3 regions of the Stieleria maiorica genome follow, and region 1 is predicted to be linked to each of the others. Evidence: riboswitches for the same ligand, from Rfam matches in the RefSeq annotation. Region 1 holds a riboswitch; each other region holds the start of a gene.
The links. Region 1 has a riboswitch for cyclic di-GMP ahead of Mal15_RS27745 (hypothetical protein). Riboswitches for the same ligand answer to the same signal wherever they lie in the genome.

Region 1 (10,290 bases):
CACCGGAAGGATCTTAGCACGGAGGCGGGGGCTTCGATCACGGAAAGAATCCGCAGAACCAATGGGGCTCTTGGAGAATGTTCCGGCGGCAACGCCGGAACATTCCTCTGAGCCGCCTACTTGTTTCTGAGTTGAATGTGTCGCGACGCACGGAGCACGCGGGGCAGGCGTTCTTGCCGCCGACACGACACGTTCAAGCGATCGAACGAGCTTGCTAGCAAAAGTTGAAGACCGGCAACTCATTGGACTCTTGGGGCAACGGGGCACGGGGCAAAGGCGGCGTCTTCGTCGGTGAACGCGACCACCCGGTTCGGGGCAAGGACCGGGACTCGAACGAGTCGGGTTGCTCACTGGCAAGAGCCGCCTTTTTTTGTGCCGCGTCGGAGATGACGTCGCTCTCTCGGTGACGTAGACTCGCCGCCCGATCCCGCCGCCCGATCCCGCCGCCCGATCCCGCCGCCCGATCCCGCCGCGCAATCCCTCTGACCACTACAACCGCAGTGATGCGTCTTTCGCCGCATTCCCGGGACTCGTTTTGCCGACCGGCGTGTCGGCGTTCGGAAAGCTAAGCTTCCGCACGGTGGGTCGAAAGTACTCTTGCTCCGGGCGATGTGATGCGCAATCTGATGTCTTGGGGATCGATGTTGTGTTTCAGCATCATCGCCCAAATACAAACGTTTCTGTTTTGTGGGCTCGCCTGTGGGTATGCGTTCGGCGTGTATGCGTACCTCAATCTGATGCGCTATGAATTCATCCCACAAGAGTTGCGGCAGGCATCGGGGCAGGAAGACGTCCTGACCGGTGTTTACATCGAGCAATGGGAAGGTGTTTCTCAGGCGGCCCGGGTTGGTGACGTGCGTGAGGTCGTTCAGCAGATGCCGATCGTGGGTTGGTACTTTCTGGTCGGTTTTGCGGTCGGCGCGGTCGTGTTCGTCATGATCGTCAATCTCGCGACGATCTACCAACTGCGTCGTCTGGCGGCGGGGGCATCCAGGTTGGTGGATGACTTGGGGGCCGAACCGTTGCTGTCGTTCTCCGACGCCGGCAGTCTGGATCAGATCTGTCGTGAACTGCTGGTCGATGCGGTGGAAACGCTCTCGCATTTATCCAAGTCCAAACTGAAGGTCTTGGTCAAATGTCTGGTGGAAAGTTTCCAATCCGGGGACGGCGTCAACGTCGATCAGGCGACCTACCTGCGGTACCTGGCGGCACGCTGGGATGTCGCCACGCCCCTGGCTCCCGTCGCGATGATCTCGCAATCCGCCGGCCCGGTACGACTGTCTTTTACGCGTTGAACGACGGCGGGCACTGCAGTTGGGGAAAGCAGTGGTTCTGGGAGGCAGTGATTCCGGGAGGCAGTGATTCCGGGAGGCAGTGATTCCGGGAGGCAGTGATTCCGGGAGGCAGTGGTTCCGGGAGGCAGTGATTCCGGGAGGCAGTGTCGGCTCGGTTTTTCTGGCATTAATCGCGCCGCCAAGCGGTCGCGGATCCCACGCCCCGAAAAGCTTTAGTACAACGTAGGGCAATCATCGACGCCCCTCTTTTCCCCATTCATCACGAAGGCACCTCTCATGTCAGCGACGCCCCAGGAATCAGCCGAATCACAGGATGCACCCTCGCCCCGCAACGATTCCGGCGGCGGTGGCCGCAAGATCTTGCTGTACGGATTGCTGGGATTGATGGTCGCCGCACTTGCGTACGACTATCTGGTTGCCCGGCCGGCGGTCAACGCCGCTTACGATCAGATCACCGATGCCAGCATGACGGCCAATCGTAAGGGAGCCGGATTCTTGTCCAATGAGCAGGTTCGAGAGCTGATCGGGAAACAGCCTGTCCACACCTTCAAGGACGGCCGCTACACCGTCGAGGTGTTCCATTGGCCGGGCGGGCTGATCGTCAAACCGCACAAGCTGTACGCGGTGTACATGAAAAACGGCGACAGTTTGATGTTCAATCGCCACGCGAAGTTCGTCTACGAAGCGGCGGACATCGTGACACCCGATCGCCCGATCGCGCCGGCTCCCGATGATGAACCGCCCGCATCCTACGATGAAGAGGAGATGTCCGGCGGAGGCGGCGGCCGGCCGGAAGCCGAGGGTGATGCAGAAAACGGTTCGGGCGGTGAGGAATCGGAAAACGCCGAAGCCGAATCCGCCGAAGCCGAACCGCCGGCGCGTCTCGAAGCGGAAGACGAGTCCGAGCAATGAACCGCTAGCGGTTTCATGAGACCGGCGGAGCTGGACGCAGGTCACCCTGCGTTTTTGCTGTGGTGTTGCATGCTGGCGATGTGCGGGTCGGTCACGGCGCGATTGATTTCGTCCAGCGAAGTGAGCCCGCGAAGGACGTAGCTGTGCGCGACTTCGGCTAGCCGGAGCATTCCGTCTTCGGCGCAAATCATTTCCAGTTCGGTCGCGCTCACTCGCTTGGCGATTGCCGCTTCGATTGTTTCATCGACCAGCATGATCTCGGGCAATGCGATCAATTGGTCGTAGCCGCCTTCGTGGCACAGGTGGCAACCGAAGGGATCAAAGATGGACGGCTGTGCGTCTTTCATTCGACAACGAATCCGCTCGGGAACCTCCCGGTTGTCGGTGCCGCTGGCCGGTTTGCGACAGACGGGGCAGAGTCGACGGACCAGCCGCTGATTGATCACGCCCGACAGAGCGTTGGCAAGAAAAACGTGGTCGCTGTCGTATTGCAGCATCATGTCGACGGCTTCGGCGGTGCTGGTCGAATGGACGGTTGCCAACACCAATTGACCGCTCGCACCGGCGCGGATCGCCGTCTCGGCCGTCTGGCGATCGCGAATCTCGCCGATCATGATCACATCGGGACTGTGCCGCAGCACGACGGTCAACAACTCGGCAAACCCGAGTCCCACGCGGGGGTTGGTTTGGGACTGCATGACCCCGGAAAGCGCGTGCTCGATCGGGTCTTCGATCGTGTGGATTTTCCGGGTGCCATCATTCAGCCGCTTCATCATCGCGTACAGCGTGCTGCTTTTGCCACTGGCGACCGGGCCGGTGACCAAGATCAATCCGCTGCGTTGTCCGATCAAATGTTCGATCGATCGAACGTCGACCGAATCCATTCCCAACTGGTCCAGCGGTCTTGCCCCACGGACAGGGTCAAACAGTCGGATCGAAACGTCTTGACCGTACAACGTGGGAATACTGCTGAGGCGAAGATGCGCCTTGGAGCCGTCCGGTGTGGTGATGTTCCCGCGGCCTTCGACCGGGCGGACCGATTCGCCGGCATCGGCACCGGCGAGTACCCGCAAGTGTCCTTGCAGTCGACGGCCGTAGTCGCGGGCGAGTTTTCGCACCGGTTCGATTCGGCCCAGTCGCCGGACGGAGATCAGGATCGCACCGTCGATGTCGGAGACAAAGAGATCGCTGGCATGTCGTTCCAGCGACCATTCGATCAGGTTGGCCGCAAAGAGTTCGGGAGGGGAAAGTTCCGTTTCGCCCTCCGCTTTGTCAAGATCTTCAAAATCGATCATCGATTCGTCGTTCACGAGGCGGTCATCCAAGAGGAGCGGAGAGGTCGGACAAGAGGAGTGAGGGGGTAATATGAACGATAACGGCGCGCAACGCAAAAAAACGCTGGCTGCCCCGTTCCCTAGTGGTCCTGGTCGTGAAGAATGTTGGCATGAATGCGCCACCCCCCAAGGAATTGCTCCGCCGCTACTACGGCTTTGATGACTTTCGTCCCGGACAGGCGGAGATCATCGATCACGTCTTGGCCGGGGGGCACGCCATGGTGGTGATGCCGACCGGCATGGGCAAATCGCTCTGCTATCAGATTCCGGCGCTGTCAAGTGCCGACGCAGATCGTTCGCTCGTTCTGGTCCTTTCGCCGTTGATCGCGCTGATGCAGGATCAGGTCGATTCCATGCTGCGGCGCGGGATCGACGCCAGTTTTATCAACTCGTCTCTGGACCGTGAAACGCGTTTGGCACGCTATCACGATCTGGCCCAAGGGCGGTACAAACTGCTGTTCGTCACACCCGAGCGTTTTCGCAAAGACGACTTCCGTGCGGCGTTGTCACGCCGCACCGTCAGTCTGTTGGCGATCGACGAAGCGCACTGTGTCAGCCAGTGGGGACACGACTTTCGTCCCGACTACACGCGTGTGGCCGAAATCCGCGAGTCGATCGATCACCCCACGACGATCGCGCTGACCGCGACCGCGACCGCCGAGTGCCGCCAAGACATCTACCGGCAAATCGGGATCGACGCATCGCAGATCAAATTGTTCCACGCCGGCATCGATCGACCGAATCTGCATTTGGATGTGGTCCCGGTGTTCGACGAAGAAGAAAAATTCGCTCAGCTCCGCGAGGTCTTGCGTGATCCCGAGTACCGATCTGGCAGCGGAATCGTCTACTTCTCGTTGATCAAGACGCTCCAGCGGTTCAGTGACCACTTGCTGGCCGAGGGAATCGATCACGTTTGTTACCACGGGGATCTGCCCCGCCATCACCGCCGGCGTGTGCAGGACGAATTCATGTCGGGCGATGCCGATCTGGTGTTAGCGACCAACGCGTTTGGGATGGGGATCGACAAAGAAGACATTCGATTGGTCGTGCATGCCGAGACCCCGGGATCGATCGAATCCTATTACCAGGAGATCGGCCGCGCGGGACGCGATGGTCGACCGAGTCGTTGCGTGTGGTTGTACGCACAAGAAGACTTGATGACGCAAATGCAGTTCATCGAGTGGTCGAATCCCGATGCCGCGTTCTACACCCGGCTGTATCAGTTGATGGCCGAGCATGGCGAACAATGCCGTGCGTTCGGATTGGAATGGATGAACCGCCAATTGCAGCGCCGCAGCAAACACGATCACCGAATCGCCACCGCGATCTCCATTCTGGATCGACATGGGGTCGTGGCCGGCCCGCGGCCGCCGCAGTGTTTCGAAGTCCTGACGCCGTTGCCGGCCAGGTTGCAAGTCGACGATCAACTGGCGGAAAAGAAACGCCGCGACCAACAGCGGCTGTACGCGATGGTTCAATTCGCCGCCGAACAAGGCGATCGCAAAGAGTTTCTCAATCGCTACTTCGCCGACCCCGAAGGCTGAACCCCCGCCAGCGGAAAGCAATGCCAGCGGGACGCGTCAGCGAGCGGCACGGGGCGCAATCACGGGCCACCGGCTTACGCGGCGTGCTGGCAGGGGGACGTGCTGGCAGACTGCCCGCATCAGCCGGTGCTTTCGCGACGCATCACGGTTTCGGCCACGATGTCCATCCCCTCAAAGGCGAAGAAACCGGGCACGTAGCTGACTTCGGTGATCGGGATCGTGATGCGGACCCGGATATCGTCCCCGGGTTCGGCTTCTTCCAGGAACGAGGGCGTGATGACCACATTTGCGCTGGTGATGTTCATGATCGCCAGTTCTTCGTCGATGCGTGCTTGGACGTCTTCGATCGATGCCGTGGGGCGGATTCCGACGCGGGCGCCCTCGCGTGACGCTTGGACGACCGCCTCCTTGATGATGCTGATTCGTCCCATTTCGATCAGCCCGAAGGTGAAGGTCAACATGACGGGGACGATCAAGGCGAATTCGACCGTCGCGGCTCCGCGACGCGAAGGCCTTCTGCGTTGGCGATGTTTCACTGGATTGGTTGACATTTCAGGGTGTTGTTGAAGTGGATGCTTCGGGCCGACGTGGACCCGAACGGTTGTCGTTGTTTCATTGGGCTGCGGATCGGCTAGTCGACCAGCATGACCGGAGTGAACAGAAACTCGCTTTCTTCGATCGCGGCTTCCCTAAAGACGGAGTAGCGGGCGACCATCGGGGCCGGTTGGATGGTGACGTGTTTCTTCTTCATCGGGCCGGTCAGTTTGACACTCAAGATTCGAATGCCTTCGAAGCGGACGATCGTGTACATCGCGTTGTTGCCGTTTCCGTGCACGCTGGTGAAGATCGGGATCATCCGGGGCTGGCCGATGATGTCTGCAAGTTCGTCTTTGATCGCGGCACTGATTCCGGTGTCGCCGTTGAGTTCCAGTTCGCCATTGGAATCGAACTCCAGGGGGCGGCCGAAGTCAGCCATGTCTTGGGCGGAGATGCCGTGTAAAATCTGGCGGCTGATATCGCTGGTGCTGTTGTTGGCACCTCCGATATCGACCGTGCCACGGTTGCCCGGCGAACCGGTCCCGGTCGGGTAGAGCGAACACTCAAAGAAACCATCGCTGCCGGACGAAACCGTTCCGCCGGAGTAGCTGTAGTTGTCTTCGGTCTCCTTGGCGACGACCTTTTCCCAGGTTTCCAGGTCCAACGCGATGGGCAAGATGTCCAGCGTCTCACCCGCATCGCTGGGCGTGTAGAATCCGGAAATGGTCTTGAACAGCGCGGCGGTGCTATGCGCTTGCAGCGACTGTTCGGCCCGGCCGGTGACCGATCCGAAGAACAGTGGGATCGCGGAGTTGTTCGCTCCGGTTTGGCGGACGTGGACGCGAACGGCGTTGAACCGTGACGGATCGGAGTTGTCCAGAACGCCCGGATTGTTGCGGTCGTAAAACCCAATTTCGACGTCGCTGGCGGCGTTCAAGGTCGGCGCGCGAGAGCTGATCACATTTTTCGAGGCGATCGAACTGGCCGCGTCGTTGATGTCACACTCCACGGTCGATGCATCGTTGCCTTGGACCACACCGTCGAACAGTTCCCAACACGCCGACATGGCGGCTGCATCGGCGGTTCGCTTGACTTCCGATCGTGAGACGTTGATGTGTCCAAAGTCGATCGCGACCGCGGAGACGACCAAAAGTCCCGCGACCAAAAAGACGCTGAAGACCAGAGCCGAACCCTTGCGGCGATCTGCCGGATAGCGATTGTTTTTTGTTTTGGTTGAACAGCCGCGCGAGCGGGACGCGTTGTCGCTCATGGTTTGTGTGTGGAACATGGGATGACCTTAGAAGATGAAGTGATCGATGGGGATCCGAACGGCGCATAGTTTCAATGTCAGCTCAAATTTCGGGTCGAACGGTAGCGGAAGTCGCCAACACTTTCGGCGTCCAGCCGGGAGGGCCGAAACTCTTGGCGAATTCCGCTACCTGACAATCAAGCTGACACACATTTCTAGTGGGCCACTTGATTGACATGGATGGTCGTGGTGTGACCGTCGGTGTAGGTCAATCGCACTGTCTTGAGTCGAATCGAAGCGACGCGATTGGCGCCGAATCCGATGTCGACCGACTCAAGGCTCTTCTGGGGCGTGTAGTGATCCAGGCAGTGGAGGTTCTGGTCATCCATCTGCACCAGGTACTCGGGGCCGCCGAAGTTTCCCCATTGCATCCCGTGACCGTCTTTGACGGCGAACATCAGTTGCCCGTTGAAGACGGCCATCGCGCTGGTCCACTCGATGTGGTCGTTGTCCCAGGCGAGTGACTGACGGATCGGACTGCGTTCTTCATCAACGGGGATTTCGTTGCAGAACGCCCCGACACGAAATCCACCACTGGAATAGCTGTCCTCGGCGGCGTAGTTCATTTGCAACTGGAAGTAGCAGTCGTCGTGTTCGGAGTCGGGATAAAGAAAGAAGGCGACTTGAGGCGAGTTGATGTTCGGCTCGGGATCGTTGATGGTCATCTCCCAATCCTCTTCGACCATGAAGAGTTCGGGGCCTTCGGCAAACGCCTGGCCATGCAGCATGGCAAGCAAGCACAGCCCCCCGGCGATCAAGCTGGTGCGCGCAGCACCGAATCGTGTGATGGATGGAGACATTTCGGTTCCCTGTTTGGACGAGGCAGAAAAGAAGGGATCACGCGTCGGATTCTGTTTGTCCCCTTCGGTGGCCTGGCGATCCGATCGCATTCGGAAAATGCGTTTCGGACCCATGGCTTTGCGTCCCACGTTCACACGCGGTTTGCCGTTTCGAGGGTCATGATGGGGAACCGTTGGAATCCAACGCGGTAACAAAACGCTATGTCAATTTGCCTCAGCAAAGCGGCGTTTCCTCAGAAGAACGGTTTCTTGGCTGACGCCCCCCCGCGTACGTTATGACGGACGTCGCGGTTGTAGGGCCACGATGAGGGTTTACCCCCCGTTTTCGCAGGCATTCCGAGGGGGGAGGGGCTAACGGCGGGCAACCCTCTATGCACCAAGTTACGATGTCTATTGAATCAGACGCGTTCCGGGGCCGCTGGCGGTCGCCGTTGCGGGGCCTCGGGGAACGGGGGGCCGTTCATAGAGATCGAACTCGGCCCACAGCGGGATGTGGTCGCTGATCGCATTGGCCTGCTGCTCGGTCAATCCCAGGTCGGCCTTCAGATCGATCACGCCTCGCCGCCCCGAATACTCGGCTGTCACGCTGCTGTCGATCAGGATGTGATCGTTCGTCTTGGTGCGATTGATGTTGGTTTGGATGTCGGCGGCCAGCGAGAGCACGCCGGGGATCGATTTGAGTCGTCCGAGGTTCTTTTCGCTGACGTTCAGGTCGCCCAGCAGGATGAAGTCGTCTTCGGAGTACTGCTGGAACTCATAATCCCGCACCCGTTGAAAGACGTCCGCCAACACATTGATTTCGCTTTCTTGATCGTCCGGATCCACGCGATCGGGTTTGGTATGGACGTTGATCATGGTGAATCGAAACGGCGGTTGTCCGCTATCGGGCGGGACGACGGTTTCGAAAGTCGCCACCATCGGTTCTCGGTACATGCGTTTGCCGGGGTCTTGCACCACGTAGGCTGATCCGGGGACCAGATTGATCCGCGATCGATCCCAGACGAAGGCGTATGATTCCAGGTAGGATTCGCCGATCGGGTCACTCATCGTCGCGGCAAAGCTTCCGCCGGATTCATTCAGCAACGCGACCAGTCGCTGCAGGGCGATGCCGTCGGCCCCCTGTAGTTCTTGGATCGCCACGACGTCGAAGGTGCTGACGATTCGTGCGATCGTCCCCAACACATCGACGCCGTCCTCGTTGGTGCGAATGCTGGATTTTTTGTCCGCGAAGTGTTCAATATTGAAGGTCGCGATGCGAATGCGATCCGGCGGCCGGTCGGTTCGGTCGCCCAGGGAAATCGTTTCGCCACGAAATTCGGACGCGGCATCCGGGGTCAGCAATCCATCCAGCGAGGAAAAACTTAAGCCTCCGGTCAGCAGCATGTAGACCGCGTACAACACACCGAGTGTGGTGGCGCCCGGGCCGAACCAGCGCAGCAGCGGATTCGAACTGCTGAAGGAGCTCTTTCGTCGACGTTTGGAAAAGATCCCCACTTCGGCCTCCTTGCCGAATCACCCTCTCGATCGTTTTAGGTTGCTATAGGTAAACTTGGTCGTCTGGGGCAATGGCAATACGAGGAACGGGAGTGCGTGAGATGTCGCAGTGGGATGACGTTCAGCGACGTCTGGAAAGGGTCCGCAAGTTTGCCGGATTGATGGACGACAAATTCGCCCTGCCGGGAACCCGGCTGCGGTTCGGGCTGGACAGTTTGCTGGGGCTCTTGCCCGGCTTGGGCGACGCGGCAACGGCGGCGATGGGCGTCTGGTTGATCGCCGAGGCGGCACGGATGAAGGTTCCCAAGGGCGTCTTGATTCGGATGTGCGGGAACTTGCTGGTCGATGCGACACTGGGTTCAGTTCCCATCGCCGGCGACGTGTTCGATTTGTATTGGAAATCCAATCGACGCAACGCGGTGCTGTTGGAGAAACACCTCAAGAAACGCGCGGCCGGTCGCTGATGCAAATGGACATCACGTTGCCACGATTCACGATTCTGATTCACACCGTCGGCCCCGGTTTCGCCAGGCAGTCGGAACCGGTCATGCATCAGGTTGCGGCCGGCCCGGTGCATTGGGATTGGTTGTTCCAGCGGTCCGTGAATCAACGGGGCGGTGCGGGGGTGTGGACCTGGGCGACCGATCCGTTACCGTGGTTGGCTGAGCAGCTTTCCGGCTCGACCGCTTCAGCCGCAGCAAGTGGAGCTCCGGTCACGACACCGGCGCTGCGATTGGCCGATCACCGTCTGCGCTATTTGGATTTTGAAGGCGACATCGGGAAAGGACGCGGTTCGGTGCGGCAACTGATGACCGGACACTATGAATTGAAGCAGCAAACGGACCGCTGTTTTGAAGCGGTGCTCCGGTGGTCGAATCCTCAGGCAGGAGGCTCCGGCGGGGCCGTTGCCGGAGGCGCGGCGGAGGTGCGGTTTTCCGCGACCGAGCGTGATGAATTGGGGGCGGCGACGTGGTGGGATGCGACGGTGGTCGGTCACTGATGTGTCGATGCCGGCGCGTGACGTGAGCCACGTGGCTCGTGGTGGATGTTTGATGCAGGTGTCGC
Region 2 (10,290 bases), 1.8 Mb from region 1:
GAGACGATTGCCGAGGCGTTGACCGGCATCACCTTCAGGGTCGCCAGCGGCAACTGAGACGACAAAATGCCTTCGATCTCGCGGGCGTCGGCGATCACCGTGATGTCGACGGTGTACTGCTTGTCCTCGGTGTCCCACAAGTTGATCTGTGTGGTGCCGGGCGTTTTGGCAAACACCTGCAACTGGTTCTGCGAAATCGGTGTGGCCCCGAGCACTTCTTCGTTGTGAACCTGGAACCGCGGGATCTTCGCCTCCAGTGTCAGGATGCTGCTGGATTTGACCAGCATTTGCATCCGCTCAACCGAGCGGGTGATCGTGTGGTTGGCGGCGCCGGCCGTCGAGGCGGCAGACGTCAGCTGAGTGTCGTCGACCTCTTGGGCGCCGGCATGAGTCGCAAGACACGCCACCGAGAGAAGGGCGATCAATTTGAGCGCGGATGGGCGAACCGCATTTCGGAACATTTGCATCGCAGGTGCATCCTTGCAGAACTATCGTCTCGGATCCTCCGAAACACGGCGCCGATGAGTTGCATCATCGGCATCCTTCAGTTCGTTGCGAGTAACGTCGGGTAAAAAAAGGGACGGGTCACGCTCGCCGCTGGGCGACGAGTTCTTGATTTGCTCTGGTTATCTATCGAGGGATCACTCTTCAGATCCTTCTCCGCCTTCGGGCTGAAAGAAGGGGCTGTCGGCTCCTCGGAGATAGTCATCGGACGTCGGATTGTTTTCCTCGACGGCGGTTTCAACCGAGTCGTCGGTGCTGGCCGGGTCAAGCGATCCGGTGTCGCCGATGACACGCGGAAGCGGTTCCCCTTCCACCCATTCGTAAACAATCATTCGTCCGTTGATGATTTTTGTCGTGCGGAACGTGGCTTTCTTCGGACCGGCTTCGGTCTGCTCGACCTCGGCGGGTTTTTCCGCTTCGGCAAGTTTTCGCAGCCGTTCTTGTTCTTCACGTCGCTCCTGCAGGTCTCGCAGGAAGTTGCGGGCCGCTTCGCTGGGCTCTCCTTCGGGAATGGTTTCGTCATCGGCCGTCGGACTTCCCAGCGACAACGAAATCTCTCCGAGTTTCTTGGCGAAATCAAACGCCTCGACGTCGGCCTTGCGGATCAGCAGCTGGATGTCGCGGGCGGATCGTGTGCGTGGTTGGTCGGGATCAAACTTGGTGATCCCGTCGATTCCATAGACCTTGATGCCGGTCAAAACGTCCAAGGCCATGTCACGAGCGAACATCTCGCCCTTGGTGAAAAAGCCACGGATGTCAACTCGGTCGCCGGGGCTGACCAAGTTGACCGTTCCGTCGCGGCCGGCCGGGAGTGAGACGACGGTATACCCTCGCGGGACCACCTTGTCTTCGACTTCGTCCATCAACTTCAGATCCAACATCGGTTCCCCGGCGAACAGCGGAACCTTGGCGAATCGACCCTCGAACTGACCCAGATCCGCCGACGCTCCCTGGGGGATTCGGTCGGTCGGCCATTGTTCCAGACGCAGCTTTTCAGCCGTGATTTGTTCTTCCGAATTGATGGAGACGGTGGTGACCAAGATCTCGGTCATGTCCACCGTGGCAGTGCCATTTTGTGCCTGCATCCACTGTCCGACGCCCACGGCCGCAACGGTGCCGCAGATACCGGCAAGTAGCAAGAAAAGTGATTTGTTTCGCATAGCGTTGGCTGGTCCGAGACCAGTGTTGACGTTTCGGGTGTGGAGGACTGAGCTGGGAGGAGGCTGTCGACCCACACTCTTCACTCGGTTGCAACCAGCACCTGCCTGCAACCGTGCGATTGGCGGGCGTATGGCTGGTGTAATAGGCTTGCTTTTCCTAAGCACCGAGGACGAGCTAACTAGAATAAATTCCCAAAAATAGCTCGTCCCGAGGGTTGTCTTTCACCTAAACCAGGTGGTATTTCAGGTGTCCAAAAACAGACGTCTGAGCTTCCGTTCAGATAAGCATTCCGGCGTAGGCAAAATAGATAATTGAGCCGATCGCCATCGGTATTCCGTATGGCAACAGATACATGGTCGGTTTTCGCTCGCGAGCGATCTTGGAAAGCTCTGACGGCTTCTTCACCGTCTTCCATTCCCCAAGAATTTGAAGCGCCATGGCGTAGTGTTTTGTCCAATTGCCGCTCTTCCAGATCATGAACAGGGCCATGATCCCGCCGACGATGGCGGTGGCGGCGAAGGCGTAAAGCGTCACCACGGTGCCCAACCAGGCGCCGACGCCGGCGAGCAGTTTCACGTCGCCGCCGCCCATGCCGCCGACATTTCGCAGCACCAGCAACAGCATCATTCCGACGAACGTGCCCAGCAGACTCCATCCCAGCCCGGCGATGCCGCCTTGGATGGTGCAGTGAATCCAACCGCAGGCGATGAAGGGAAAGGTCAGCCAATTGGGAACCTTCAGGATGGCCCCATCGATGACTGCGGCGACGATCAAGACGACCGTGACAAACCAGACGGCCCAGTTTTCGGTCAGACCCTGGATGATGGCTTCCATGGTGTAGTTCCCCGTGACGATACTTTAGAAAGGTGTTTTGGTGGTCGAAGTCCAGGAGTGGCGGAATCGCGGCGGAAGCCGGCACGCCCTCAACGGTGGCAGGAGGTTTGAGCGAGCCGACGAGCGGCAAGCGGCGAGTGGATCGCGCGATGATTGATCAGCGCGGTCCCAGCATCCAGCTGAACATTGCAAACAACAGCGTGATGAAACAGCAGGAAAGCTGCCACACGTGTTCGGCTGCATCAGCGGGAAGGAGTGGATAGTTCATGATGGGTTCCCTGGTCGCCCGGGACAGGTGCACAATCGGGACAGGGGCACAAAAAAAGAGACTCGACGTGACCGGCGCGAATGCGATGAAGCCCGGCACCGGCCATGCGTCGAGAGTCTCTCGGGTGGTCATCGGCGACGCTTCAAAGCAAGAAGCCCGCCGAGAACCAAATCAGTTAGCAGCGATTGCAGCACCGACTTCTTCGAACTTCTTGTTCGACTCGGTACCGATCGTGCCGACAGCAGCCAAGCAGACGACGACGATCAAGGCCAACATCACAGCGTACTCAACTGCGGTGGGGCCATCTTCTTCCTTCAAGAACTCAACGATGCTATTAGCGAACTTTTTCATTATCCAAACTCCTCGGTTGGAAGCCCTGTTGTGTTGACTTCCGACGATGACTTACTGGTCCGATTCAACGTGAATAGGATCCCGGAAAAGAAGCAGCCACGTCTCCAAAAGACTTGCCTCGGCAATCGGGACCGCGACTCAGTCACGGTCTCGACCGTTCCCTTGGCAGCTCGGCTATCCTTGAAACAAAGCAAGTCGCTTTGCCCACGGACCCGCAGCTTTGCGCCCCGCCCTTACGGTGCGGTTTGCCTTTCTCTGGGGAGCCAGGCCGTCCGGGGATTCTGGTGACCGTCGCGTGGTCGAATCCTCGGCAGCAGATCGTCGTGATCTGCTCTCAACGGAAACCTATGTCAGGAATCGGGTGAGTCAAAAAACTCCAGTTAGACAAAGCATTCTGGGGCGGTTGCGGGTGACGTTGGTCCGGATGTAGCAACTGCACCGAGCAGGGCCCTCCGCGGCGGGATCGTTCGGGTCCGATCAGAAAGCCGGAAACCCTGTTCTCGCCGCGCTCGACCCTCCGGCACGAGGTCGCGCGGTTTACGTGCCCTGATCCCGGGTTCCGCCTGGGAACGGAGATTTCCAGCGGCTCCGCTTCTGGCTGCATGTCGGCGTGTGTGGCGGGAGCCACACCAGCAGTGCGTTCCAAGGCGGAGCCTTGGAATGAGGCAGGGAGCGAATCGTCAGCGGTCGCGACATCAGCCGAAGGCGCGTCCGCGATCGAGCGCAATAAAAATCGAGCGCAATAAAAAACGTCCCGGCGCCGAGGAATCGACGCCGGGACGTGTTCGGGCTGTGCCACAAAAGCGATACCGCTTCGGGCGAATATCGTCCGCTTAGTTAGCGGCGATCGCGGCTCCCACTTCTTCGAACTTCTTGTTCGATTCGGTACCGATCGTGCCGACAGCGGCCAAGCAAACGACGACGATCAAGGCCAACATCACAGCGTACTCGACTGCGGTCGGGCCATCTTCTTCCTTCAAGAACTCAACGATGCTATTAGCGAACTTTTTCATTTTTCAATCTCATATGTGAGGAGCCTTCGAAATCGAAGACATCCGCTGTTGACTTAAGTGGGCCATTCCAACGTGAAAAGGAACCCGGAAAAGAAGCAGCGCCGGTTCCGAAAAGCGAAACCAACCGCCGTCCGAAAAGGTCCGATCAAACTCCGCTTTCACAGCGATCGATCGAGTTTTCGGAAACGTGTCGTCACGGACACGTTCTCTACCTGGACCGTATGTCAGAAAGCCGAAGAAGCAAAAAAGTGATGTCTTGAAAGCTTGTCTCGCTGCCGACCAGGTGCGTTTGTCACAGTTCTGACGGTCAGCGCGAGACAATGCCCCGAGGACGTTCCGTTTCCCGGCTCCGGGACAGGTGATTCGGGTTCGTAAATGAAATGCGCCGTAGTCTCAGACGATGGAAATGCAATTCATTACGTCAACAGAGATGATCTCACCCGGTAGGTTCAAACGATGCAATTCAACCATAGATTCACGGTCACGTTTCTCGCCGTCGTCCTGCTCTCCTCGTCGGGCTGTGACCACTTGGAATCACTGAACAGCAAAAAGGACGACAAGATCACCAAGGCCGAAATCAAACGGATGATCAAGGACAGCGAGAAAGATCTCCCGCACCGCTTGGATGAAAACTTCACGCTCACCAAGATCACCATGGATTACGGCGGAACACTCAACGGTTGGTACACCGTCAGTGACGAACTGACCGCAAAGCTACGACGGGTGGGCAATGTCAAAATCGAGCAGGCGATGCGCGAGAACATCGAAAAGCTTGACCTGGATGACTGCAATGTTCCCGAACAGATCATTCAGATTCTGGAGCAGGACGAGTTTGCGATCCAATACATCCTTGAGGACAAGTATGGATTGCCGATCGCATCGGTCGTCGTCAGCAAAGAAACGATGGACGGTGAAGAACGAGTCGGCCGCACGCAACAAAACCCCTTTGCCGTCCGCAACGTCTCCAAGAAAGGCGGCAAGTAGGCGAGTCCATTGCGGGTAGTGGACGAGGCGACGAGTCCATTCGTGCCGGACCCCTTTTCCGCGGCACTAGCGGAGTTTTTCGCTCAGCGGAATTTCTTCGCGCAGCAGCTTTCCGCCTTGCCCGACCAGCTTCAGATAGTAGTCGCTCGGTAGGCCTTCATAGGTCAAAAAGCGGACGTCCTCTCCGACCGGTGGGTCATCGGTGCACTTGAAGATTGCCGTGCCTTCGTCGACTTCGTCAAACATCGCGACGTAGATCATTTGGCTTCCCGCGCGTTTGGCCCCAACGATTTGTGACCACAAAAACTGTCCCTTCAGTCGTGGGATAGAATCGAGCCTTTCGCCGGTCAGGTTGTGCCAACTGAATCCTGGGAACACGACCGGCAGAAAATCGATTTGCCTCACATCGCACCACTGTCGGTCGCCGCTCCAAACGTCTGCGGCGTGGCGCGTCGCCTGTTCCGGTGTCCGGTAACGGCCGACGCTCCAGGGGCTGAGGATGTCCGACGATTCCAGGATCCGGTGCAGCAGCGGATCGTCGACGGCATCGCGTGTGCCGTCGCGCCAGTAGGATGGGACGCCGAGCATCACCGTACAGCCTTCGGATTTCAGCCATTGCACAAGTTCCAGGCACTCGGCCAACGAATACTTGCGATCATCGCTGAAACCGATCCCCCAGATTGCCACGACCGGGCGGTCTTCATGATGCAGATACGCCGGATCTTTGGCGATCTTCAATTCGGTTTGCAAGCCGGCCCAGTCATCGCGGATGCGTGAAACCTGTCCCGCGCGGAGACCCGACAAGTCATACATCACCGCAAACGCGCGGCCGGCGCGGTTGGCTCCCTCGCGCGCGTGCGATAACACGTTGTTTTTGTGCCGCAGCGAGACGGGATTGGACAGACCGTTGCCGAATCGTTGCACGAACGCGCCGTCGATTCCGTATTGCTGCATCCATCGAAAGTGTCGCAGCACCGTGTCGCGGTTGGTGCTGCTGAACACTTCGGCCGTCCGACCGTCGGCATGTTTGAACCCGGTGGCGAAACGTTCATGTTCTGCGTACTCGGTCAGATCGGGCCACAGGTCGACGGTCACGTTTCCGGGGCCGAACGGGCGGTCGCGTCGTTTCGCCCAGTGGGTCCAGCCCAGATTCGCGCCGTCGCCGTCACAGTTGAACCAGCCCTGGTAGCCACACATGACTTTGCCGGTCAACGTCGTTCGATCGACGACCTGTTGTGCGGATTCCTGCGGCGCAGATGCCTGCGCAGATGCCTGCGCAGATGCCTGTGCAGACGCCTGTGCAGACGCGATGCTGACAAGAGTGACGCTCAACGCGATGAAAAAAAGAGTTCGCATCCTATTTCTGGTTTCGGTGTTTCAATAGGGGATCGGCTTCGATCCTGTCAGAAGCTGACGATAAACTGCGTTCCATGATAGCCATGGCGACCGGGCGCGGCTAAAGTGTTGCTCCCGCCTGGTCACCGAATTCCACCGGTTTGACGAATTCAGCCTGTTGATGGCGTCTGTTCCTCCTTGATTCATTCACGTGTTTGGGATCTCACCATGATGATTTTGGGTCGTTTGATGTGTGGCGTTGTTGCCGTGTCGCTTTGTTTGACCGGATCGGTCGCTTCGGCCGAGGACGGCAAGTGGGTGTCCTTGTTCGACGGTGAAACGCTCGACGGCTGGGAAAAGGTCGGCAACGAGGAAAGTGTTTGGAAAGTCGAAGACGGTGCGATCGCCGGTTCCGGACCGCCGTCGATGCTGGTCAACACGACCGGTCCCTACAAGAATTTTCGCTACCGCGCGGAAATCAAAATCAACGACGGTGGAAATTCGGGGCTCTATTTCCGCACCACGCGCAAGCCGGGATTCACCGACGGCTACGAAGCCCAAATCGACAGCACGCACACCGACCCCATTCGCACCGGATCGATCTATGGGATGTGTCACGTTTACCAACAACACGTCAAGCCGGGGACTTGGTTCACCTATGACCTGGAGGTTCGCGACGATGTCTGGCGGGGACGCAACATGACGCGGATCAAGGTCACCGTCGATGGAAACGAGTTGTACGAGTACTTGGATTTCGATTTGACTTTCAAATCCGGACACTTCGCGTTCCAACAACACGACCCGGGCAGCAAGGTTCACATTCGCAAAGTCGAAGTGATGGAACTGCCGTAGGCGGAATACCGCTCAGGTAAGGCCGAGGCCCGGACGCTCGCGCGAACCGGCTGATTTCAAAACGACGATCAGCCGTTTGGCGCGAGCCTACGGGCCCTCCCTCCGTTTCACTCCCACCTCCCACCCATTTTTTCCATGCGACCCCTCGTCCAAATCTCACTCGACTTGACCAACATCGACGAAGCCCTCGAAACGGCCGAGATCGCCATGCGTGCCGGCGTCGATTGGTTGGAGGCCGGGACACCGTTGATCTTGGCCGAAGGGCTGCACGGCGTGCGGGCCCTGCGGTCGGCTTTTCCCGAGACGCCGATCGTGGCGGACCTGAAGACGATGGACGGCGGCTACCTGGAAGCCGAAATGATGGCCAAGGCGGGGGCCACACACGTCGTCGTGATGGCTCGCGCCCATGAAGAAACCATCCGCTGCGTCGTCAAAGCGGGCGCGGATTTCGGTTGCAAGGTGATGGGGGACAACATGGTCTCGGAGGACATGGTGGCCGGCGCGAAGTGGCTGGAGGACCTGGGCTGTGATTTCGTGATCCACCACATCGGTTACGACGAACGGCGTGGGATCGCCGCGCGTGGGTTGCGGATGCCGAGTCCGCTGGATCAGCTGCGCGAGGTCGTCAATGCGGTTAAAATCCCTGTGCAGGCGGTCGGCGGACTTTCCTTGGAACAAGCGATCGAGTGTCCCAAGTACGGCGCACCGCTGGTCGTGCTGGGTGCCCCGCTGACGATCGACGCCGACGCCTTCAAAACCGCCGACGGGGATTTGGAAGGATCGCTCAAGTTGATCTGCGATGCGGTCCACGCACAATCTGTGAACTAGCCCAGATGCCTGACCCGCCAACCGTCGCTCCCTTCGCCAGAAGGTGGATCCCTGTGGTCCCGACACTCCGGCGTCATCGCTTTCCCGATTCAGAAAAGACCCGAACATGAAATCAGCCGCCGTCGTCAATTTTGCCCCCGAACCGGAATCGGTCGAATTGAGGGAGATCGATCGGCCGTCGATCGGACCGGAGGATGTGTTGTTGGAAGTGGCCAACGTCGGCGTCTGCGGCAGCGATCTGCACCAATGGACCGCCAATCATTCCTGGCCGGTCAATTATCCGGTCGTCTTGGGCCACGAGTTCGGCGGCCACATCGCTGAAATCGGTTCTGCGGTCCAGGGTTGGAAAGAAGGCGATCGGGTCGTCAGTGAGACGGCCGCGATCATCGACCAGAAAAACCCGATGACACGCCGCGGGCTCTACAATCTGGACCCGTCCCGCAAAGGGTTCGGATATGGCGTCGACGGGGCGATGACGAAGTACGTTCGCGTTCCAGCGCGCATCCTGCACGCCGTTCCCGATGCGTTGCCGTTTGAACACGCCTGTCTGACCGAACCTTGCTGTGTGGCCTACAACGCGGTGGTTCGCAACGCGCGGATCGAACCGGGCGACCGCGTGATCGTGCTGGGGCCGGGAACGATCGGCATCCTGTGTGCCGCGATGGCGCGTCTGTGCGGTGCCGAAGTCGCCTTGGTCGGTTTGGAATCGGATCGGCGACGGCTGGAGATCGCCCAGGAGCATTATGGGTGTGAAAGCATCGTCGGGGATGCGAGCGACTGGGCCCGCCGACGCGACGGTCTGGGATGCGATGGTGTCATCGATGCGGCCGGGGCCAGTGCGACGTTGAAGATTGCGATCGATGTCGTCCGACCGGCCGGTTGGATCAGCAAGGTCGGCTGGGGGCCGCAACCGCTCGGTTTCAATCTGGATCCCCTGGTGCAAAAGAACGTCACGCTGCAAGGCAGTTTCAGTCACAACTGGCCGATCTGGGAACGCGTTCTCGCTTTGCTTACGAGCGGTCAATTGAACGTCCAGCCGATCATCGGTGGGGTCTGGCCGATCGATCAGTGGCACGAGGCGTTCGAAAAAATGCACCAGGGCGAAGTCGTCAAATCTGTTTTGAAACCCAGTTGAGGTCGTTGATGCCAAAACTTGCCGCATTCCCGAAAGCCTACATGCAGGCGCTCTGCAAAGACGGCTCGATGAAGCTGGCCGAGTGGTTCCAACTGGCAACCACCTTGGACGTCGATGGCTTGGAGTTTTACGCGGGGTTTCTGGAACTGGCCGATCCCGCCAATTGGCCCCTGCTGCGAACCCAGGTCGAGGACTTGGGGCTGACCATCCCGATGCTCTGTTGCTCGCCCGACTTCACGCACCCCGACGCCGACTTTCGTGACGCCGAGATCGCGAAACAGAAGCGCTGGATCGAGATGACCCACACACTTGGCGGAAGTTACTGTCGCGTGCTCAGCGGTCAGCGCCGGCCCGAACTGACTCGCGACCAGGGCGTTCGGCTTGCCGCAGACAGCATCAGCGCCTGTCTGCCCTTCGCACAACAGCACGGGGTGACCTTGATACTGGAGAATCACTACAAGGACGACTTCTGGGAATATCCCGAGTTTGCCCAGGCGATGGAGGTGTTCTGTGATCTGGTCGCGGCGATCGATCATCCCAATTTCGGCGTCAATTACGATCCCAGCAACGCGTTCCTTGCCGGCGACGATCCGATCGAATTGCTCAAACGCGTTTCCCATCGCGTCGTCACGATGCACGCCAGTGATCGCTATTTGATCGAGGGGACTTTGGAAGACTTGCGCCGCGAAGAAGGTGGGGCGGTCGGCTACGCCAAACGTCTCAGCCACGGGGAGATCGGCAAGGGATTGAATGACTACGACGCGATCTTCGGAGAGTTGGCAGGCAAGGGGTTCGACAGTTGGATCAGCATCGAAGACGGTGTGGAGGGGATCGACCAATTGCGCCGCAGCGCCGATTTCTTGCGAGGCAAGATTGCCCAGTATTGGCCGGCAGTCTGACGGCCTGCTGATTTAATCAGCCGATCGATGACGGTCGACAACGTGACGGGAATGCGGGATAACTGTCGTGTACCGCCGCCCGGTTTCTCGTTTCGATTGCGTTTTCGTTTGGAACATGTCCTTGGA
Region 3 (10,290 bases), 2.3 Mb from region 1:
CTTGGCCAGTGCACGTGTCACTCGAAGCCTTGCACTTTTTGAATCATCGACCACCAAGATTTTGGGTAAATCTTTGTCGGCGGGGCGCTTTTCCGAAGGCACCGGCAGAACAACTTGGCGACCACCTTTGGAAGCCTCGGCCAATCCACGCGGGTCCAGCAGCAGGACGACTTCTCCCATTCCCGAAAGCGTCGCACCGATGCACAGCGGATGTGATTTGAGCATCGGAGGCATCGGCCGGACGACGACCTCTTCCGGTCCCAGGACTCGGTCGACCAGCAGCGCGAAGTCGCCTCCCGTTTCGCCCTCGACCGAAGCCGCTCCGCTGGCGAGTTCAATGATCGCACGGCGCGAGTGGTCGCCCTGGGCAAGGCGATCGTTGCCCGACAGCGACAGGATTTCATTCAAATCGATCGGCGAATACTCGGGGTCAAACTCGCCGGTGCGGCGGACCGACTGGGCCGGCAAGGCGAACAGCTGTCCCGCCGATCGGAACACCATCGCGTGTTGAATCATCGACGGCAGCGGCAGCGACAATCGGATCGTCGAACCGGTTCCGTGCTGCGAGTCGACTTCGACCCATCCCCGCATCCTTTCCAGCGTCGATGCGACGACGTCCATCCCGACGCCGCGTCCGGAGAGTTGGTTGGCGGCTTCGCGTGTCGAAAAACCGGGGTTGAAGATCAGACGTGACAGCTCGGCATGGCTGACCGACTTGTCGCCATCGATCAGGCCACGCTCGATGCCGCGTCGGCGGATCGCATCAAAGTCCAGCCCGCGACCGTCGTCACTGACTTCGATCACCAACAGGTCGGGACCCGAGTGGGCGTGAAGCCGGACCACGCCCTGGGGTGTCTTGCCGGCCGACACGCGTTCTTGCGACGTTTCGATGCCGTGGCTGACCGAGTTGCGGACGATGTGCAACAACGGCTCAAAGATCCTCTCCTGCAGTGAACGTTCGATGCCGGTGTTTTCACCGACCAACTCCACACGCACCTGCTTCTGTTCGGTGCGCGCCGCGTCGCTGATCGCACGGTGAAGCCGACGGAACAATCCGGAAACCGGCATCCGTCGCAACTGCACCAACTCCAGACGAAAGTTGCGAATGAATTGCGACACCGCCTGGTTGCCGTCAGCGACAGGGCGATAGCAGTCGCGCAACCGCTGGGCGGATTCCAGCACGTCGTTGGCGACTTCGTTCAGGTGCGAAAACGAAACGCCGTCTTCGGCCAGGACCGGGTTGGCCAAGCAGTCACCGGCCAACAACGCCTCACCTTCGTGGCTGAGCATGCGGATCCGGGTGACGCTGTGGATCAGTTCGTCGTGAATGCCCTTGAGTTCCGAGATCTCCGTGTCACGCTGGTTTCGCAGCATCACCAGTTCGCTCAGCATGTCCATCAGCCGATTCAGCTGGGACGCTTTGACGCGGACGGTTTCGTCGTCGCCGTGGCTGTCCGAAAGCGTGGTCTTTTTGGCCGCTCGCGCGGTCGGGGCCGGTTGAGCGCTGGCCGCCGACGATCCGGGTGCCGGAGAGTTTGGAGCGGGAGAGTGGGGTGCCGGAGCGCTGTGAGCCGATGCGGCGTTTGACGGCGGAGCAGAAGCGGCGGCGAGGGGTTGCGTCGTCGTCTCTTCGGCGTCATCGCCATCGACGCGTGCGCGAATCAGATCGACGTGGGGCAACAACAATTCCGGCGTGACCGGCCGACCGGCGTCTTGCGTTTGGCGAATCAGTTCCTCGACTTCATGGATGTAGTCGGCCAGATTGGACATGCCGATACTGGCCGACGCGCCCTTGATGGTGTGTAGCTCGCGGCTGATCGTTTTGATCGGGCCTTCGTCGCTCGGATCGGATTCCAGATCCAACAGCGCCTGCTCCATCGACTCAAGCCCGCGTGTCGCATCGTCCATGAAGGCTTCGCGCAGTTCGTCGTCGATTTCGATCTCGTCGACTGCGGGCATCGCGATGGCGCTGCCGCCGACTTTGATCGCATCGGTGGGATCGGCGTCGTCGTTGAGATCGGTGTTTGGAGACCGGTCCGGGAGTGATTCGGCCGATGGGGCCGGGACGTCCAGATCGTTCGCGGCAGCCGTTTCGGCGGCGGCGTCATCGGGCACGATCCCAGAGGTTTGGGCGCTCAGGCTGCGCAGCAGTTCGGCGATTTCGGCTTGAGTCGGCGCGACGACATCGGGTTCCGGGGTGGGATCTGCGTCGCCGCCGTCCCAATCACCACCGGATTCGGATCGCGCGTCTTCACCGTCTTCAAAATCGCCGTCTTCAAAATCGCTTCCTTCGAAGCCGCCGCTGGTGTCGCAGGATTCCAGTCGCAGCTCGACCGCCTCTTTCAGCAGTTCCAGTTGCTCGCGATCCAGATCGCCGGATTGATCTCCGAGCGCGACCGAACGGACGGAGTGGCTGCTTTGGACGACGAAATCGACCAACTCCAGGACGTCGGGATCATCGTCATTGAAGCCCGAGAGTGAGTGTTCGACATTGTCGGCCAGCTGGCCAAGTTTTTCGACGGTGTCTTGCAAGCACACGTCGATGTCTTCCAGACCGGCATGGGTCAGCTCGTGAAGCAAGTCGACCGCGGTGGAAAAGTCCGCCATGCGGCCGGAGTTGTCTGGTTTCGGTGCATCGCCTGATCCGGTTTCCTGAGAGAAAACGTGGTCGGTGAATGCGCCCGAGGAGGTCTCTTCGGTGCTCATTTGGCCTCCTCCGTGACGCGGGTGTTTTCATGTCGTCCGGCTTGATGTCGACCCGCGGGTTCCTGGCGACCGGCCGCATCGGGCGTCGCGTCGGCCCGTGTTTGGTTGGCCAGTTCCAACAACTGTCGTCGTTCGGCCGGGGTGACGTCCAGATTGGGATTGGTGCAGCCGCGTAGCCGATGGATGTTGGAATCGAGATCGATGGCGGTTTTCGCGAGCGACTTGATCGCCCACGAGGCGTGGTCGGCCCGTTTCCGATCGGCTTGATGGGCCGAGGCGATCGAGTCGATGCCACCGGCCAGCCCTTGCACCAGGTTTTGTTGTTGGTCGCCCTGTTGTGACAGATCCGACACGACGAACATCCCGGCCGCGGTGACCTGAGACAGCTCGTTGAGCGTTTCCCGAATGGCTTCGACCACGGCGATGTCGGATTCGACTTCGTTTTGTTCTCGGCTGAGCACGGCCAGCGAATCGGTGGTCTGCATTTCCAACGATTCGGCCAGCACGCCGATTTCGCGAGCCGAGTGCGAGGTTTGTTCGGCCAGCTTTCGGACTTCGTCGGCCACCACGGCGAAACCGCGTCCGTGCTCTCCGGCACGGATCGATTCGATCGAAGCGTTCAGGGCCAACATCTCCGTGCGGGCGGCGATGTCGGTGATGGTGCCGACGATATTGCCGATCTGGCGTGTCGGGTCGCCGAGCGAGCGAAGTTTTTTCTTGCTCGTTTCGCTGCAGCTGCGGATGCGGTGCACACCCTCGGTCAGCACGTTGGTCTTTTCGATGGCTTTGGCGACGGCTTTTTCGGCCGAACCGATTTGTTGTTGCAACTGGGCACATCGGTCGGCGACGCGTTCGACGCCGTTGGTCAGGTTTTGCAGCAGCGCGGTCGTTCGGTAGGTCGCCTCGGATTGCTTGGCGCTGTTGATGTCGGCATTGCAACGGCTGATTTCCACAACGTCTTTTTCGATCTGGCCCATCAGTTCGCTGAGCGATCGGCCGACGCCGCCGAGGACGGTCTTGAACTCACCCATGTCGGCCGAGTCGTATCCGTCGCGTCGCGACAGGCGGGACAACATGGACTGCAGCTCGCGGGCGTTTTGTCGGCTGGCGACTTCGATTTCGTCGTACCGCAACGAGGTTTGCATGACGGTGGATCCGAGTTCATCGATCTCGCGAATTCCGCTGGAGACGATGGTTTGTTGTCGCTCGACCAGCATCTTCTTCAGCTGCCCGATGCCCTTGCCGACCTTGTGTCCGAGCAATAGCGAAGCGGCACCGGCGGCTGCCAACGCGGCGACCATGACGATCGCCCACTGGTAGTGTGTCGAAAGTGATGAACCGGCCATCGCGGCAGCCGTTGCGACAACCGCGACCAGGGAGTGACTTGTCAAAAAGGTGGTGTTGGTTTTCATACGGCGTTCCACTTGGAAGCGGACGATGTGGTGGGGACGGTGGAGGGAAACGCCTGCACGGACCCATGCCATTGGTCCTCAAGCGTCTGTTGTGCGATTCGTTGCAGCCCGTTGACGTCCAAGACGCTGATGACTTTGCCGTCATAGGTTGCGGTGCCCATCAAGACCGACATGGCGTTTTCATTGCGCCAGCCGGCGTCGATATGTGTTTCGATGCCGTCGATCGCGATCACCTTGTCGATGGCGATGGCCCACGATCCGAGCGGGCACTGGATCACCAACAATTGCTTGGTGTCGGCAGCCGATCGGGCTTGGTTTCCGATCAGCGGTTCCAGATCGATGACGGGCAAAAACTCGCTGCGCAGGTTTCCGATTCCCGCCAGCGACGGGTGGCTCAGCGGCACCGGAACCACGGTCGGCATGATGGTCACCTCGCGGACGGCGGTCGCCGGCAGCGAGAACATCACGTCACCGCATCGGAAGATGCAATGCTTGTCGCTCAGGTTGGCGATTCGCGATTGATTGGAAATCACGCTTTCCATCGGAACTACTGGGGGCTGAAAAAAGGATCGGGTTACTGGGTCATTTCACGCAAGGACTTCAGCAAACGCAAAGCCTCGCTGTTCTCGTCCGCTTGCAGGGGGACTTCCTGCTCACCGGCCCGGTTCTGCTCACCGGCCTGGTTCTGCTCACCGGCCTGGTTCTGGGGGATCAGTCCGCTGACGTCGATCGTCTTGCCACTGGCTTCGGACAGCCGTTTCATGATGCCGGCGGCGAACTGATCGAGTTCGGTTTCCCATTGGTCCAGGGTTTCCAGGCTCAGCTCGAGATCGTCGTCGGTCGATAGTTCAGGGCCGGTGCTCATCGCAAACACATCAGGGCAGTGGATTCGGGACAGGGAGAAGCATTGGTTCGGTAACGTTTCCTGTTGCCGTCAGGCGATGCGGGCAAGCAAGGATTCGACGGTCGCCAGTAACCGCTCGGGTTCGGTCGGCTTGGACAGAAACGCCCCGAGCTGATTGCCGAGTGTTTCCAAGTGGGGCGCGTTGGCGCTGGTCAAGAAGATCACCGGGGTCGCCCCGTCCCATGCCTTGTCGGCCAGCAGTTCATGGCAGACGCCATAGCCGTCCAGGACCGGCATGTTGATGTCCAAGATGATCAAGTCCGGCTTGGCTTCCATCGCCACGTTGACTGCTTGACGTCCATCGGCGGCCAAGGCGACTTGATAACCGGCTTCACAGAGCGTGCGTTCGACCAGCCGCAAGACGGTCCGGCTGTCGTCGGCGACGAGAATCGTGCGGTTCGACGGCGTCGATCGGGATCCGACACAAACGGCGGTACCGGGGGTCGGTTTCGTAGCAGTCATCAATTGACTCCGGCATGCCTGCAACGGGGCAGTCGCGGGCGAAGACGTGGGGTTGTTTCGTTCGGTAGTGCGGCCGTCTCGCAAGAGACCCGTCACTTTGCGTGCACGGCCTCGCGGCCGGCTTGCCTTTTCGCGAGCGCCGTTTTGCGGCCGCACGCCTCGCTCGAAAGACCCGTGATGACACGGAATCATCGATCGATCAACGCTCGGTAAGCTCGCCTTTGATCGTGACGAGAACACCGGGTCGTTCTGGTGAAGGGTTGGTCACTCCACGAGAGAGTCAAGCAAAACTGTGAAAAGTGTCCGTCAATCAGAAAGACGGCAAACCCTCGATCAATCGCCCCAACATTTCGGTGTTGTGGTCCGCTGAGAGTGAAATCCGTAGGCGCGCCTGGCCTTCGGGGACCGTTGGCGGCCGGATTGCCGGTACGAACATGCCCGATTCATACAACCGTTGCGATGCCGCGACCGCATCGGCGTCGGAGCCGATCGGGATCGGGATGATCGGGATGCCGGATTCGCTAGCCGGGCACGCGAGCCCTAATTGCGATCGCAGTTGTCGCGACATCGCGCAGACCAAATCTCGTCGTCGCCGTATTTCGCCGGGATGTTCCAACGCGACGATCGCCGACTCGACCGCCGACATTGACAGCGCGGTGCTGTAGATCAACGGACGGCTGTGGTTGACCAAGAACTCGGCGACCACACGGGGACAAGCGACGAAACCGCCCTGGCCGCCGAGCGCTTTGCTGAGTGTTCCGATTCGGATCGGGACTTGATCCTTCACGCCCAATGATTCGCAGGCTCCCGAAAAGCGGTCCCCCAGGATTCCGGTCCCGTGAGCCTCATCGACGATCAGCGTTGCGTCGTGATCGGATGCAACGACACACAGTTCACGCAACGGCGCGACATGGCCGTCCATGCTGAACACCGAATCGGTCACAATCCAAACACGCCGGTGCTGCTTGCGGTGCTGTGACAATAACCGGGCGACCGAGTCGACATCACGGTGGGGGTAAACCATGCGGTCGGCTTTGGAGAGTCGGCAGCCATCGATCAGTGAGGCATGGTTCAGTTCGTCGCTCAGGATCAAGTCGCCTTGGCGGCAAAGGGCCGAAACGGTCCCCGAACAGGCGGCAAAACCGGAAGGAAAAACGACCGCCGCTTCGGTCCTTTCAAACTCGGCGATTTTTTCCGCCAGCAACTGGTGCCGATCGGTCCAGCCGCAAACCAATCCGCTCGCCCGCGCCCCGACCGAATCAACGCGCATCGTCTTGGACGCCAAAAACGACGCCAGCCCCAGGTAATCGTTGGATCCGAAATTGATCAATCGCCGGCCGGATTGGTCGATCAGATCAACGCCCTCGATGCGCCGCGGATGCAAGCGACGCATCCTCCCGCGACGCCGCAAATCGTCAAGGCGATCGTTCAAGTCATCCCACATCGCGGTTTACACTTTCACCAAGGAGCGGTGCGTCAAAACAGGAGACCAATTTGGTTCATCACTTCGTCGGTCCCATCGTTGGTGCTCGGTCGCCACCGAGACAGCGTCAGGAGCGGCGATTGGAGCGACAGCGGTGATTCTGGCTCTCCGGGTGCGGAGCGTCGAGCAATTTCGTTGATGACATTGAGTGCGTCTCGCGGTGTCACGTCGTCGTCTTGATTGACGTCGTAGAAAAAGGATGCGTCGGATGGCGAGGGGCCCTGCCGTCGCGCCAGTTCGTTGATGACGTTGAGCGCGTCCAGTGGACTCACGTCGCCGTCGCCATTGACGTCCGCGAAATCGATCAAATTCGTCATGCCCAGTCGTACGCCATCGCCCGGTGAGACCGACACGTCGAACGACCTGATCTGGTCGCTTCCCAAGAAAACGATCGCGTATCGCCCGCCCGCGACAACATCAGCGGTGACGCCCGCGGCGTCGGTCGTGGAGATGTCAATCAACGATTCGTCGACGACAAAGACCTGTTGGGACGTCGGCGTTGCACCGGCCGAAGAGGGCTGCACGCTGAGCGTCGCGTCGCGGTCCGCGTCAAACATGAGGACATGGTACGGATCGTTCCCGGACAATTGATGCGTCCCGACCACCGAGGAGCTGAACAACGCCTGGTATCCGGTCAGATCCAGCGGTTGGTCGATCACGGTGGTGTCATTGAGCGCGGCGGTGACGTCGACGTTCTGATTTTCCGACACATAACCGATGTCGACTGCGATGGTTGTCGCGCCGCCGGTGACCTGATACTGCCCCGCGGGAAGAAACACGGACAGCCGCCCATAGTCTCCCGCCGCGACACAGTGTTCGGTCGATGTTCCCGCGGCGATGTCCAGCACGGTCACGCAGCCGCCGGTGTGTTCGCCGACGTCGTACAGGCCGTTTTGGTTTGAATCAGTGTACGCCAATCCGGTCAAGTAGCCGCCAAAATCTTTGTTCCGCGAGAGCGTGTGGGTGGCCAAAAAGTTCGTCGCCGACGAGGTGTTGCTAAACCCGTCCAGCAATGCGTAATCGATTCCGATCGCGTCGCGGCGGTCCTGCAACAGTGCCTCTAAATGGCCCAGACTGGATGAATTGAACTCCAACACGAAGTTGACGATGTCGTAATACGCTTGACGCTGACGATGACCGACGCTGCCGACGGCATGTGCCGCGCGTGTGCGGGGCATGCTGGGGCCGGACTGGTAGCCGATGTTTTCGCTGTAGCTGCCGCTGCTCCATGGCCCCATGGTTTCGGCACTGATGATATCCGGATTCGCCGCGGCGCCCTGTGGGTTGTAGGTCAGCCCCGGCAACGCGGCAAAACATGGCAACGCCGACGCACCAGCCGGCGTGCTATGGGTGAAGCAATGGTTTTGCATCCAGTCGTTGTGAACGGCCGACTTGGCCTGCAGTGAGTCTTCCCAGGTCAACGGAGGAAGCGGATCGGTCGATTGCAGCAGATCGATCGCCGCGGCGACGTTGGAAGGCGTCAGCGAAACACTGATCGCGTCGCGAAGGTCGGTCCAAACGGGATCGCTGGCTGCGTATCCGTGAGCGGAATCAACGGTTTGGTCGATCATCCCCTGCAACGCGGTGCCGAACGCCGGTGGGTCGGCGCGCACTTGATTGACGACCGACAGGGCATAGATCTCCATCGCCGAGGCGGCCATGACGCGACGTGGTTCAACCGCCTGGAACGTCAGCGGTCGTGTGCGGCTGCTTCGTCGCTGACGGTTGATTCGATTCATCACACAGCCTCGGCGACGGTTCGCTGCGTGAATTCCATCGCAGCTTGGTTTTCGGGTAGTGGACGAGGCGACGAGTCCTTTCGGATTGCGAACCGCAAGGACTCCTCGCGTCGTCCACTACCGTTCACCCGAATTCGTCAAGCGAGACGGAATGCTAGTTCGTCTTTCCCTTTGCAACCATATTACCCCAGCTGTCTCTCAGCGGGACAATTCGATTAAAAACGAGTTTTTCGTCGGTCGAGTCGGGATCGACGACGTAATACCCCAGTCGTTCGAACTGGAACCGATCCTCCGGACGTGCGGCCGCCAGTTCGGGTTCGGCATAGGCTTCGGTCACCGACAGCGAATCGGGGTTCAGGTGATCCAAGAACGTCTGGCCTTCGTCGGTTTGGTTGGGGTTTTCGACGGCGAACAAACGGTCATAGTTGCGGACCTCGATGGGGATCGCTTGTTCGGCGCTGACCCAGTGAATCGTGCCTTTGACCTTGCGCCCCGAATCGTCTTGGCCGGATTTCGTCTCGGGGTCGTACGTGCATAAGATTTCCACGATGTTGCCGTCATCATCTTTGACGACGTCGTGACAATCGATGATGTAGCCGCTGCGGAGCCGGACGGCGCCACCCTTTTTGAGCCGGAAGAACTTCCGCGGTGCCTCTTCGCGAAAATCATCCGCCCCGATGTACAGGGTTCCGCTGAACGGAATCGATCGGGTGCCGGCGGATTCATCCTCGGGGTTGTTGATCGCATCGACCATTTCGACCTTGCCGTCGGGCCAATTGGTGATCGTCAACTTGATCGGGTCAAACACCACCATGCGGCGCGGCGCGATACGGTTGAGGTGTTCCCGCACGGCGTTTTCCAAACGCACGACATCGATCGTGCTGTTGAATTTCGCCACGCCGACGTCGGTCGCGAAGTTGCGGATCGACTGGGGGGTGTAGCCGCGTCGCCGCAACCCGCTGATCGTCGGCATGCGGGGGTCATCCCAGCCGCTGACATGGTTTTCCTTGACCAGTTGCAACAGTTTGCGCTTGCTCATCACGGTGTACGTCATGTTCAAACGGGCGAATTCGATTTGCCGCGGGTGATGGATGCCCAACGATTCGCAATACCAGTTGTAAAGCGGTCGATGGTTTTCGAACTCCAGCGTACAGATGGAGAACGTGATCCCCTCGATCGAATCGCTTTGTCCATGCGCCCAGTCATACATCGGGTAGATGCACCACTCGTCTCCGGTGCGATGATGGTGGGCGTGCATGATGCGATACATCACCGGATCTCGCAGATTCAGATTCGGCGACGCCATGTCGATTTTGGCCCGCAGGGTGCGGCTTCCGTCGGGGAACTCGCCCGCCTTCATCTTGCGGAACAATTCCAAGTTCTCGGCGGCGCTGCGATCGCGGTAGGGGCTGTTCTTTCCCGGTTCGGTCAGTGTGCCGCGGTACTCACGGGTTTGTTCGGCATTCAAGTCACAGACATAGGCGTGTCCGTCTTGGATCAGTTTTTCAGCCCACTGGTACAGTTGCCCGAAATAGTCGCTGGCGTAATGCAGCGAGTCCCACTGGAACCCCAGCCAGCGGACGT

Region 2: another riboswitch for cyclic di-GMP. It lies ahead of Mal15_RS00180 (Flp family type IVb pilin); the one in region 1 lies ahead of Mal15_RS27745 (hypothetical protein).
Region 3: another riboswitch for cyclic di-GMP. It lies ahead of Mal15_RS01755 (response regulator transcription factor); the one in region 1 lies ahead of Mal15_RS27745 (hypothetical protein).

What each region holds. Positions count from the first base shown of each region.
Region 1 covers NZ_CP036264.1:8,156,723-8,167,012, forward strand. Annotated here, with positions in the region: gene Mal15_RS27715 (hypothetical protein) at 615-1,295, shown strand; gene Mal15_RS27720 (hypothetical protein) at 1,572-2,207, shown strand; gene Mal15_RS27725 (GspE/PulE family protein) at 2,249-3,517, opposite strand; gene Mal15_RS27730 (RecQ family ATP-dependent DNA helicase) at 3,652-5,085, shown strand; gene Mal15_RS27735 (TadE family protein) at 5,205-5,636, opposite strand; gene Mal15_RS27740 (pilus assembly protein TadG-related protein) at 5,717-6,910, opposite strand; gene Mal15_RS27745 (hypothetical protein) at 7,087-7,731, opposite strand; cyclic di-GMP riboswitch class I at 7,795-7,888, opposite strand; gene Mal15_RS27750 (exonuclease/endonuclease/phosphatase family protein) at 8,122-9,225, opposite strand; gene Mal15_RS27755 (DUF4112 domain-containing protein) at 9,327-9,689, shown strand; gene Mal15_RS27760 (hypothetical protein) at 9,689-10,225, shown strand.
Region 2 covers NZ_CP036264.1:37,630-47,919, forward strand. Annotated here, with positions in the region: gene Mal15_RS00165 (type II and III secretion system protein family protein) at 1-467, opposite strand, end outside; gene cpaB (Flp pilus assembly protein CpaB) at 642-1,664, opposite strand; gene Mal15_RS00175 (A24 family peptidase) at 1,942-2,499, opposite strand; gene Mal15_RS00180 (Flp family type IVb pilin) at 2,939-3,118, opposite strand; cyclic di-GMP riboswitch class I at 3,280-3,378, opposite strand; gene Mal15_RS00185 (Flp family type IVb pilin) at 3,952-4,131, opposite strand; gene Mal15_RS00190 (hypothetical protein) at 4,588-5,115, shown strand; gene Mal15_RS00195 (glycoside hydrolase family 71/99-like protein) at 5,182-6,471, opposite strand; gene Mal15_RS00200 (3-keto-disaccharide hydrolase) at 6,682-7,302, shown strand; gene Mal15_RS00205 (orotidine 5'-phosphate decarboxylase / HUMPS family protein) at 7,438-8,130, shown strand; gene Mal15_RS00210 (zinc-binding dehydrogenase) at 8,237-9,265, shown strand; gene Mal15_RS00215 (sugar phosphate isomerase/epimerase family protein) at 9,274-10,164, shown strand; gene Mal15_RS00220 (thiamine phosphate synthase) at 10,286-10,290, shown strand, end outside.
Region 3 covers NZ_CP036264.1:556,781-567,070, forward strand. Annotated here, with positions in the region: gene Mal15_RS01735 (hybrid sensor histidine kinase/response regulator) at 1-2,706, opposite strand, end outside; gene Mal15_RS01740 (methyl-accepting chemotaxis protein) at 2,703-4,118, opposite strand; gene Mal15_RS01745 (chemotaxis protein CheW) at 4,115-4,660, opposite strand; gene Mal15_RS01750 (hypothetical protein) at 4,693-4,983, opposite strand; gene Mal15_RS01755 (response regulator transcription factor) at 5,053-5,484, opposite strand; cyclic di-GMP riboswitch class I at 5,545-5,621, opposite strand; gene Mal15_RS01760 (aminotransferase class I/II-fold pyridoxal phosphate-dependent enzyme) at 5,795-6,916, opposite strand; gene Mal15_RS01765 (dockerin type I domain-containing protein) at 6,961-8,706, opposite strand; gene Mal15_RS01770 (glutamine--tRNA ligase/YqeY domain fusion protein) at 8,861-10,290, opposite strand, start outside.